2 linked regions of the Parafrankia irregularis genome follow. The protein of the gene in region 2 interacts with the protein of the main gene of each other region in a pairwise test. Links are inferred from orthologs where the notes say so. Each region holds a gene or a part of one and is shown on either strand. Other genes may lie near its edges.

Evidence for each region. Proteins that work in one complex are often made in the same cells at the same time.
Region 1: the proteins of ndk (region 2) and AWX74_RS23270 interact in binary tests that used the Escherichia coli proteins (3 or more experiments, as listed by UniProt). The link is inferred for Parafrankia irregularis from one-to-one orthologs.

The regions. Positions count from the first base shown.
Region 1 is NZ_FAOZ01000017.1:95,627-102,109, forward strand. Bases 932-3,674 are described here. They hold AWX74_RS23270 (uracil-DNA glycosylase), read right to left. Parts: upstream 2,771-3,674; coding sequence 2,093-2,770; downstream 932-2,092. Other genes in these bases: AWX74_RS23265 (GDSL-type esterase/lipase family protein), read left to right, coding at 932-2,038; AWX74_RS23275 (sensor histidine kinase), read left to right, coding at 2,928-3,674. In the rest of the region: AWX74_RS23260 (ATP-binding protein), read right to left, coding at 1-228; more of AWX74_RS23265, read left to right, coding at 725-931; more of AWX74_RS23275, read left to right, coding at 3,675-4,208; AWX74_RS23280 (response regulator), read left to right, coding at 4,196-4,843; AWX74_RS23285 (DUF4097 family beta strand repeat-containing protein), read left to right, coding at 4,861-5,667; AWX74_RS23290 (toll/interleukin-1 receptor domain-containing protein), read left to right, coding at 5,782-6,483. UniProt on the Escherichia coli protein: Excises uracil residues from the DNA which can arise as a result of misincorporation of dUMP residues by DNA polymerase or due to deamination of cytosine.
Region 2 is NZ_FAOZ01000001.1:503,434-507,715, reverse strand. The notes cover bases 1-2,742. They hold ndk (nucleoside-diphosphate kinase), read left to right. Parts: upstream 1-1,035; coding sequence 1,036-1,449; downstream 1,450-2,742. Other genes in these bases: AWX74_RS02060 (rod shape-determining protein), read left to right, coding at 1,991-2,742; AWX74_RS02070 (bifunctional folylpolyglutamate synthase/dihydrofolate synthase), read left to right, coding at 1-818. Also shown: more of AWX74_RS02060, read left to right, coding at 2,743-3,022; rod shape-determining protein MreC, read left to right, coding at 3,135-4,127; rod shape-determining protein MreD, read left to right, coding at 4,135-4,282. UniProt on the Escherichia coli protein: Major role in the synthesis of nucleoside triphosphates other than ATP. The ATP gamma phosphate is transferred to the NDP beta phosphate via a ping-pong mechanism, using a phosphorylated active-site intermediate.

The DNA of each region.
Region 1 (6,483 bases), on a different replicon or contig from region 2:
CCGGCGTTCGGCGCGGTCGAGGAGCAGACGAACCGGCAGGTCCGGATCGAGACGATTCCCGTGGATCACCGCGTTGACCACGGCCTCGCGCACCGCCAGCGCCAGCCACTCGCAGTCGTCGGCAGCCAGGCCGGACTCCACCGCCAGCCGGCACACCCATCGCTCGGCAACGTCAGCACTGGTTACGACGGACGGCAGCCGCAGCACATCGCTCTCCCCGCCCAGCACCGCACCCGCCGCCGGCCATCCCACGGGCGCGAGACTAGTAACCGATGCGCCACCGCGCATGACGACCGGCATCCAACGTGATCACTCGAAGTCCGGGACCGCCCTGTCCCTTCATGCCGCTCGATATCCTTCCATATTGACCGCGGTCGAAATCGAGATGACCGAGGCTCGATTTAATTGTGAGACTTTCCGGATGCTCACGTCCCACTTTTCTTCCCGATGGGACGCACTACCGCCTGTTCGCACCGAAGTAGACATGCAGCAAGCTCCGCCATGCTTGCAAGAATTCAGGCACCAACGGGTAGTTGGTGTTGACGATAAAATTTCGGCGGTAATAGCTTCCATGCCGGACGCGGGGATGGTGAAACGGAGCATCCCCGGCCGTTGGCATGGTTGTTCGGCCCACTAGCCCTTGCGCTCCGGACGCGGCTGGCGGCCATCAAACAGCCTTCGCCCATCAGACGGCAGGCGCGAGAAGGAGACAGTGAGCATGCGCATGAGGTCACGAAAGGCCGCCATCGTCGTGGCGGCCCTCGGATTAGCCGTAGCGGGAACCGGACTGGCGGCCACCGGTGCCGGCGCCACGTCGGTCTCCGCTGCCCCCGCCGGCACCTGCGGGGCCGAGCAGTGGGTGGCCAGCTGGGCCGCCAGCCCCACCGACGCCTCGTCGTTCGTCGACCCGTCCCTCGGGATCATTCCCGAGCGACTGACCAGGCAGACGCTGCGGACGGTGATCACACCGCACCTGAGCGGGTCATCGGCCCGGATCCACCTGAGCAACCGGTTCGGCACCAGTCCGCTGACCTTCGCGCACGTGACAGCCGCGCGGCAGCAGAGCGGCGCCGCGATCGGGACTCCGGTGGAGGTCACGTTCGGTGGCGCGGCCTCGGTGACCGTGCCCGCGGGCCAGGAGATCGTCAGCGACCCGGTCGCGTTGGCGGTCGAGACGTTCACACCGCTGACGATCAGCATGTACCTGCCCGCCACCACCAGCCCGCCGACCCGGCACTGGAACGCGAACGCGACCTCCTATTACACAAGGGCGGGTGCTGGCGACCTCACGATCCAGACCAGCGACTCGCGTTTCACCGAGAAGACGCTCAGCTGGTTCTACGTCAGTGGGCTCGACGTGCAGGCCAGCGCCCGGTCGGTCGTGGCGTTCGGTGACTCCATCACGGACGGCTTCGTCGGCGGAAGCCCGGTGAGCATTCCGGCGGACAAGAGCGTGGCCGACAAGAACGGCCGTTACCCCGACTATCTGCAGCGCCGGGTGAACGCGGCCGGCCTGCCCGTCTCGGTCGTCAACGCCGGAATCGGCTCCAACCAGCTCCTCGGCACCCTGATCTCCTTCGCCGGGCCCAGCGGACTGTCACGTTTCCAGGCCGACGCACTGGACATCCCCGGTGTCGCCGGAGTCCTGGTGCTGGAGGGCATCAACGACCTCGGGCTCGGCAACGGCGTCACCCCCCAGCAGATCACGGACGCCTACACCGAGCTGATCACAAAGGCGCACGCCGCCGGCCTCAAGATCTGGCTGGGCACGATCACGCCCGCGGCCAACGCGATCGTCGACGGCACGTTCCTCGCGCCGAACAGCGAGAACTACCGGCAGCAGATCAACACCTGGGTCCGGACCCAGACCCTGGCGGACGGCGTGGTCGACTTCGACGCCGCCGTGCGCGACCCGGCGAAGCCGTCCCAGCTGCTGCCCGCCTACGCCTCGCCGGACAACCTGCACCCCAGCCTCGCCGGCTACCAGGAGATGGCGGAAGCCGTCTCGCTCGACCTGCTCGCCGCGACCAGCTGCTGACCTGGTCTGACCTGACAGCCTGGCCTGCCTCGGATCCACCGAGGCAGGCCAGGATTACGGCAGGCGCCAGTCGACGGGCTGTGCGCCCTGCCGGAGCAGCAGGTCGTTGGCCCGGCTGAACGGCCGGGACCCGAAGAAGCCACGGTCAGCCGAGCGGGGCGACGGGTGCGTGGACTCGATCACCGCCGCACCGTCCAGGAACGGCCGCAGGCTACGTGCGTCCTGACCCCACAGGATCGCGACGAGCGGCTTGCCCCGCCCGGCCAGCGCCCGGATCGCCTGCTCGGTGACCTGCTCCCAGCCCTTGCCCCGGTGCGAGCCGGGCTGGCGCGGCGCGGTCGTCAGCGCCCTGTTCAGCAGCAGGACGCCCTGACTCGTCCAGGGGGTCAGGTCGCCGTTGGCGGGCCTGGGCAGATCGAGATCCGCGCTCAGCTCCTGGAAGATGTTCTGCAGGCTGCCGGGAAGCCTGCGCACCTCGGGGGACACCGCGAAGCTGTAGCCGATGGCCATCCCCGGCGTCGGGTAGGGATCCTGCCCGACGATCAGCACCCGCACCTCGTCGAACGGCTGCTGGAAGGCCCGCAGCACATGTGGTCCGGCCGGCAGGTAGGTGCGGCCCGCGGCGATCTCGGCGCGTAGGAAGTCACCCATGGCCGCGATCTGGTCGGCGACCGGTTCGAGAGCCTGGGCCCAGCCTGGTTCGACAAGTTCCTGCAGTGGTTGCGCCGACATGGCTGATCAGCCTACGTCGCACCGCCTCCCGTCACGGGACCGGGCCGGGCGGGGCCGGGCGGGGCCGGGCCGGCATCCGCGAGTAGGGAAATCCCTACTCCCATGACGGCGGCAGGCGGGATGGCGTGGTGGTGAGCGTTTTCCCTACGGTGAGCACATGGTCAGGAAGCTGCTCTCGCCGTGGCGAACGGTGCGTACGTGGTACGGCGTCGTGCACGGCGTGCTCGACCTGTTCATCGGCACGGTCTCGTTCGTCCTTGTGATCACGCTTCTGGCGGTCTCCGCCTCGCTGCTGATCATTTTTCCGGTGGCACTGCCGTTCATCTGGTCGCTGTTCGTCAGCGCCAGCGTCATCGGAGCACTGGAGCGGTCGCGGGCCGCCGCCCTGCTCGACATCCATCTACCGTCACCGCACGCGCCGTTCACCAGCCGCAACTGGTTGAGTCGCCTCGGTCAGCGATCCAGGTCCGCCAGCCGCTGGCGCGAGATCGCCTACTGCCTGTTGCTGATGCCCATCGGAGTGATCAGGCTCGCGGTGCTGACCACGGTGTGGAGCGGATCCTTCGCGCTGCTGATCCTGCCGCTCTACCTCGGTGCGTTGCCGGGTGACAGCGCCGAGTTCGGCCTGTTCGAGCTGTCTGGTGTCAGTGGTGCGCTCGCCGGCAGCGTCACCGGGGCCATCGGGCTGCTCGTCGCCGCACCCTGGGCAACCGTCGCGCTCACGACGGCCAGTGGTCTGATCGTTCGCGCGCTCCTCGGTCCCTCTCCCGAGACCGAGCTGCGCGAGCAGGTCACCCGGCTCGAGGCCAGCCGCACCTCGGCCGAGGCCGGGCGGTCCGCCGCGGTTGACAGCGCCGAGGCCGAACGGCGACGCATCGAGCGTGACCTGCACGACGGGGCGCAGCAACGACTCGTCGCGCTGGCGATGGACCTCGGCATGGTCCGGGAGAAGTTCGACCGGGACCCCGAACGCGCCCGCCAGCTCGTCACCAACGCACACCAGGAAGCCAAGGCCGCGCTGGCCGAGCTGCGTGATCTCGTCCGGGGCTTCCACCCGGCGATCCTTGAGGACCGCGGCCTCGACGCGGCACTGTCCGCGGTGGTGGCCCGCTGCCCGATCCCCGTTCAACTCGACATCACGGTCGACCCCCGACCACCGTCCACCGTCGAGAGCGCGGCGTACTTCATCGTCGCCGAAGCACTCACCAACGTCACGAAACACTCGCAGGCCTCGGCGGCGAAGGTTTCCATAGCCCGGCGCGGCGACCTGCTCGTGATCGACATCAGCGACAACGGCCGCGGTGGCGCCACCCTGGCCGGGGGAACCGGCCTGCAGGGCCTCGACGAACGGGTGCGCGGGCTCGGCGGATGGATGCAGGTGCTGAGCCCGCCAGGCGGGCCGACCTCGGTTCTGGTCGAGCTGCCATGCGGATCGTGATCGCGGAGGACTCGGTGCTGCTGCGCGCCGGTCTCGTCCGCCTGCTGGCAGACGCCGGCGAGGACGTGATCGCCGCGGTGGGAGACGCCGCGCAGCTGATCGAGGCGGTCGAGCGGCACGCCCCCGATCTGGCCATCGTCGATGTGCGCATGCCGCCGACGTTCGCCGACGAAGGCGTTCGTGCCGCGATCGAGGTCCGTCGCCGCTGGCCCGGCGTGGGCATCCTCCTGCTGTCGCAGTACGTCGAGGAGCGCTACGCCACCGACCTGCTCACGGGCGACAACGGGAAGCTCGGCTATCTCCTGAAGGATCGGGTGGCCGACGTGGGCGACTTCGTCGAAGCGGTGCGGCGGGTCGGTGACGGCGACACGGTCCTCGACCCCGAGGTCGTCGCGCAGCTGCTGGCGCGCAGCCGCCGCCGCGATCCGCTCGACCGGCTCACCGCCCGCGAGCGCGAGGTGCTGCAGCTCATGGCCGAGGGCCGCACCAACAGCGCCATCGCTCATCACCTCGTCGTCAGCGACGGTGCGGTCGAGAAGCACGTTCGCGGCATCTTCGCGAAGCTCGACCTCGCACCCACCGACCACGACCATCGCCGTGTGCTCGCCGTACTCCAGTGGCTGGGGGCCCCGTGATCACAGAAACACGACCAGTGCCGGCGCCGCGACCTCCGCATCGCTCCGGTGCACGCGCGGCGTGGATCGCGTTCGGCAGCGTCGTCGCCGTCACGACGCTCGTCTACGGCGCCGTCTCGTTCATGCAGCTGTGGGCCTTCGACCGCTCGAACACGCGTGGCGTGTTCACTCAGGATGTCCGCTCGCTCGACGTGCACAACGGCGCGGGAAGCACGCGCATCGTGGCAACCGACGCCGATGAGATCGTGGTCGAGGCGAAGGTCACCTACGGCCTGCGGAAACCGAGGAACGAGTCGTGGGTCGACGGTGAGAAGCTCGTGGTCCAGGCCTCGTGTCACCCTTTCCTCAGCCAGTGGTGCGGCGTCGACTACACGATCCGGGTGCCCGCCGACGTCGCGGTCCACGTCCGCGGCTCTGGTGGTGGGGTACGTGTCGAGGGGATCGACTCCGCGATCGACGTGTCGTCGTCCGGCGGTGGGGTGCGGGTCGACGATGTGGGTGGGCCGTTGCGCCTACGCTCCAGTGGCGGCGGGATCACCGGCCAGCGCCTGCGGTCCGAGATGGTCGACGTGTCGTCGAGCGGCGGCGGTGTGCGCCTCACCTTCGCCTCGGCCCCGAGCGACGCGGTGGTGCGGTCGTCGGGCGGAGGGGTCACCGTGGTGGTGCCCGACACCGGCGAGCCGTACAACATCCGCGCCTCGTCGAGCGGTGGATCGGTGCGCACCAGCGAGGTTCGCCATGATCCGTCCAGCCCGAGCCGGATCGACGTCGGTTCGAGCGGTGGTGGCGTGACCGTGCGCTACCCGGACGACGCGCGCGACTGACGACCTGCCGGGAGGCGAAACGAGGCTGCCGTCGGAGATCCGTCCCGTTCTCACCCGATACTGGCATCAGGCGCCGGGCTGCCTGCGCGAGGCTGACGGGAGAACGGTGAGATCGTGACGACGAACCTGCCGGGCACGCCGGACTTCCCGCAGACGGCTCCCCCGCCCCTGGCGCCGCCCGCTGGTTGGCCAGCTGACGATCTCCCGCTGAGCCGGGAGGACCTGCAACGGTTCCGGACGGCGCTGGCAGCCGTGGCGCCGGACCGGACGTCGGCGGAGATGCTGCTCGGCGAGATCGACGTCCCGCGGACACGCCTGCCGTCGTTCCACAGCACCCCGGAGCACGCCTGGTTCGAGGTTTTCCAGACGCTTGAGGCCGGAGTGGTCGCCCAGCCCTGCCGGCGCCTGCTGGCGGCTGTCCTCGTCCGCTACCCGGCCAATCGCGTCTTCCTCGATCTTCACGACCGCCATGTGGCCGGGCGGCGAGCGGACGCCACCGGGTCACGACCCGTCCCGGCCGGGGCGTCCACACCGCTGCCAGCGCCGACGCCGTCCCCGCCGACGGTGTTCCTGTCGCATGACCGGGCGGACCAGGGCAAGGTCCAGGCGTTGGCCAACCTGCTGACGGACGCAGGCCTCACCCCGTGGCTCGGGTCCGAGCAGGTGACCGGAGGCTCTCGGCGGGATCTGGCCGTTCGCCGGGCGGTGCTGGACTGCGACTTCTTCGTGCCGTGCCTGTCAGCCACCGCGCTGGCCCGGCCCAGCCAGCTCCACCGGGAGATCAGGATCGCGCTCGATCACGCGGACGAACTCCCC
Region 2 (4,282 bases):
TCTCGCTGGACCATCCGGAGCTCGGATCGACGGTCGAGTCCGTCGCGGCGGAGAAGGCCGGCATCATCCGGCCGGACTCGCTGCTCGTGCTGGCCCAGCAGCAGCTGCCCGCCGCGGAGGTGCTGCTGCGCCGGGCCGCCGAGCTGGGCGCGACGGTCGCCCGGGAGGGCCTGGAGTTCGGTGTCGTCGGCCGGCGGGCCGCCGTCGGCGGGCAGATGCTGACCCTGCGGGGCCTCGGTGGGACCTACGAGGAGGTCTTCCTGCCGCTGCACGGCGTGCATCAGGCGCACAACGCGGCGGTGGCGCTGGCGGCAGTCGAGGCCTTCCTCGGCGGTGGGCAGAACCAGCTGGACGCGGACGCCGTGCTCGCCGGGTTCGCCCAGGCGAGTTCGCCGGGCCGGCTTGAGGTGGTCCGGCGTTCGCCGACGATCGTTCTGGACGGCGCGCACAACGTCGCCGGCGCCGTGGCCCTCGCGGCCGCGGTGGACGAGGCCTTCGGCTTCGAGTCCCTCGTCGGTGTGGTCGCCGTCCTGGGCGACAAGGACGCGGATGGCATCCTCGCCGCGTTGGAGCCGGTCTTCAGCAACGTCGTGATCACGCAGAGCACCTCGCCGCGGGCGATGCCGGCGGACGATCTGGCGGCGGTCGCGGTGGATGTCTTCGGCGCCGACCGGGTCGAGGTGGCGCTGCGTCTGGACGACGCGCTGGACGCCGCGGTGCGCCTGGCCGAGGAGGAAGGCGAGCTGGGTGGCACCGGAGTGCTGGTCACCGGCTCACTGGTGACGGTGGGGGAGGCCCGCCGTCTCCTCGGCCGCTGACTGCCGCTGACCATCGGCCGCTGACCGGCCGCTGCCCGTGGCACCGCCGCGCCGTCGCGCCGTCGCGCCACTCCGACGGGTGGTCTCGGGGGAGTGCGCGCGCCGGTCCGGATCGTGGACCCTGTAGGTTTGCCAGGGGCCAACCGGTCGCGCCAGTAGCCGCGGACCGTCCGGCCATCCCGCGTCAAAGATGACGAAACGAGTCTGAAGGAGTCCCGTGTCCTCCGAGCGCACCCTCATCCTGGTCAAGCCCGACGGCGTCAGCCGTGGCCTCATCGGTGAGGTCATCGGTCGTCTCGAGCGCAAGGGGCTGAAGATCGTCGCCCTGGAGCTGCGCACGCTGGAGCGCTCGGTCGCCGAGACCCACTACGGCGAGCACGCCAGCAAGCCCTTCTTCGGCGAGCTGGTCGACTTCATCACCTCTGGCCCGCTGGTCGCCCTGGTGGCGGAGGGCCCGCGGGCGACGGAGGCGGCGCGTGGCCTCATCGGCGCCACCGACCCGGTGAAGGCGGTCCCCGGTTCGCTGCGCGGTGACTTCGCGCTGGAGATCGGCCAGAACCTCGTGCACGGCTCGGATTCGCCGGAGTCGGCCAAGCGCGAGATCGACCTGTTCTTCCCCGGCCTGAGCTGACCTGCCGGCACCGGGTGCCTCGTCCTCACCCCTGGTGGGTGGCGGGGTTCCACCGGCGCGGGTGAGCCGCCGGACGGGCGTGGCCTCGTCGAGGTGCTCACCCGGCCGCCGGCCGCCGTGGTCGGCCCGGTGTCCTCGGGTGTTCCGTCCCCGATCGGGGGAAGTCTCGTCCCTGCCGGGTGCCCGATCGGCGGCGGTCCGCCGCTGACCTGCCACCCGTCCATGGATGATGTGGAGCCGGGCGGCGTGCCGCGCGTGCCCCGGTGCGTGTGGGGTGACACGCTTCCCGGTCGGCTCGGCGACGTCGTCGGGGGCGGTCTACGCTTTCACCTACCCGGAGCGTGCCCGGTGGCTCGCCGTAATCGCCGTACCGGCGGTCACGGTGAACGGGTCCACACGAGGCGCATCCGGGCCGTCCCGCCCGTTCGACGAACTCTGTACGCGTTTCGCGCGTTGGTCGGAGAAGGCCGGTCGGTGTCGTCCGCGTGCGCCGTCCGGATCCGTCCCACCTCGCGCCCCTCGGGAAGGCCGGCACCCGACGATGTCCAGTTCGCTGTCGTTCCTCGGTCGTGACATGGCCGTCGACCTCGGTACCGCCAACACGCTCGTCTACGTCCGTGGCCGGGGCATCGTGCTCAACGAGCCCAGTGTCGTCGCGATCAACACCACGACCTCGGGAATCCTCGCCGTCGGAACCGACGCGAAAAGAATGATCGGCCGTACTCCGGGCAACGTGGTGGCGGTCCGCCCACTGAAGGACGGCGTCATCGCCGACTTCGAGACCACCGAGCGGATGCTGCGGTACTTCATCCAGAAGGTGCACCGGCGGCGTCATTTCGCCAAGCCCCGGCTGGTGGTGTGCGTCCCGTCCGGCATCACCGGTGTGGAGCAGCGCGCGGTGAAGGACGCCGGCTACCAGGCCGGAGCCCGGAAGGTCTACATCATCGAGGAGCCGATGGCGGCGGCGATCGGCGCCGGCCTCCCGGTGCACGAGCCGACCGGCAACATGGTCGTGGACATCGGTGGCGGCACGACCGAGGTCGCGGTCATCTCGCTGGGCGGCATCGTCACCAGCCAGTCGATCCGCACCGCCGGCGACGAGCTCGACACGGCGATCATCTCCTACGTGAAGAAGGAGTACTCGCTGATGCTCGGCGAGCGGACCGCCGAGGAGATCAAGATGGCGATCGGCTCGGCATACAAGGTTCCGGAGGAGCCGAGCGCCGAGATCCGCGGTCGTGACCTGGTGACGGGCCTGCCCAAGACCATCGTGGTGACCGCCGAGGAGATCCGCAAGGCCACCGAGGAGCCCGTGAACGCGGTCATCGACGCGGTCAAGGTGACCCTCGACCGGTGCCCGCCGGAGCTGTCCGGCGACATCATGGACCGCGGCATCGTCCTGACCGGCGGCGGTGCGCTGCTGCGCGGGCTGGACGAGCGGCTGCGGCACGAGACCGGAATGCCGATCCACATCGCGGAGAACCCGCTGCATTCGGTGGCGATGGGGTCGGGCAAGTTCGTCGAGGAGTTCGAGGCGCTGCAGCAGGTTCTCATCTCCGAGCCGAAGCGCTGACGGCCCGCGCGGCGCGGCCGGTGGGGACCGGGCCGCGCCCTCGGCGGCGTGCGGCGGCATGGGAGTTCGGTGGCAGGAGTGTGGCGGTGGCAGGCGGCGATGGAGGACCGACGTGGGACGTGACACCAGGCGCTCCCGTCTCGTCATCGCCGTCCTGCTCGTCCTCGCGTTCACGCTGATCACGCTCGACTACCGGACCAGCGACTCGGCGCCCGGTGCCCGGGGGGTGCTGCATTCGATCGTGGGCGGGGTCGAGAACGCGGTGACCACGGTGACCCGGCCGGTCGGCCGAACCGTGTCGTCGCTGACCCACCCGAACCGCTACCACGATCGCGCCGACCGGCTCACCGAGGAGAACGCGCAGCTGCGTCGGCAGATCTCCGACGACGCCGAGATCGACCGGTTGGCCGGTGAGCTCTCGGACCTGCGCCTGCTCGCCGACAAGGGGCAGTACACGATCGTGCCGGCCCGGGTCATCGCGGTCGGTGACGTCACCGGGATGGACTGGACGGTGACGATCAATGCCGGCCGCCGCGACGGCCTCGCCGTGGACAAGGTGGTCGTGAACGCGGCCGGCCTGGTCGGGACGGTCACGTCGGTCACCGACAGCACCGCGGTCGTCAAGCTGATCTGCGATCCGAGCAGCCGCATCGGCGCGCGTCTGGAGCAGACCAAGCTGCTCGGCGCGGTCGCCGGTGGCCAGGGTCCGTCCACTCTGACCTTCACCCTCTATGACGCCTCCTACCAGGTGCAAAAGGGTGACCGATTGGTTACGTTTGGTAGTCTCGATTACGTGGCGGGAGTGCCGATCGGCGAAGTGACCGAGGTGGTGGATGTCGGTGGCCTCTCTCGTACCGCCGAGGTCCGCCCCTTCGTCTCAATCGGCACGCTCGACCTGGTCGGCGTGATCGTCGGTGGCCCCGCCACCGACCCGGGTGACCGGGTGCTCCCGCCCCGCGCGGTGCCGGACTCCGGCGCGGCCGGCTCCACCGACAGCCAGGCGCCGAGTGGGCAGGCGCCCGCCGGCCAGGCGCAGAGCGGTGAGACGCCGGCCGGGCAGGCCCCGGCCGGTGGGGGAGCCCCGGCGGCCCAGGGCGCGGGGTGACGCGGCGGTGTGGGATGGCGGGTTCTCCGAGGAACGGCTGCATCCGCGTGCCTTCGCGGCCGCGGTTGCGCTGCTGGCCGTCGCCGTCGTCCTGCAGGTGTCGGTGGTGGCCCGGCTCGGCGCCCCGCTTGGCCGCCCCGATCTGGTGATCGTGC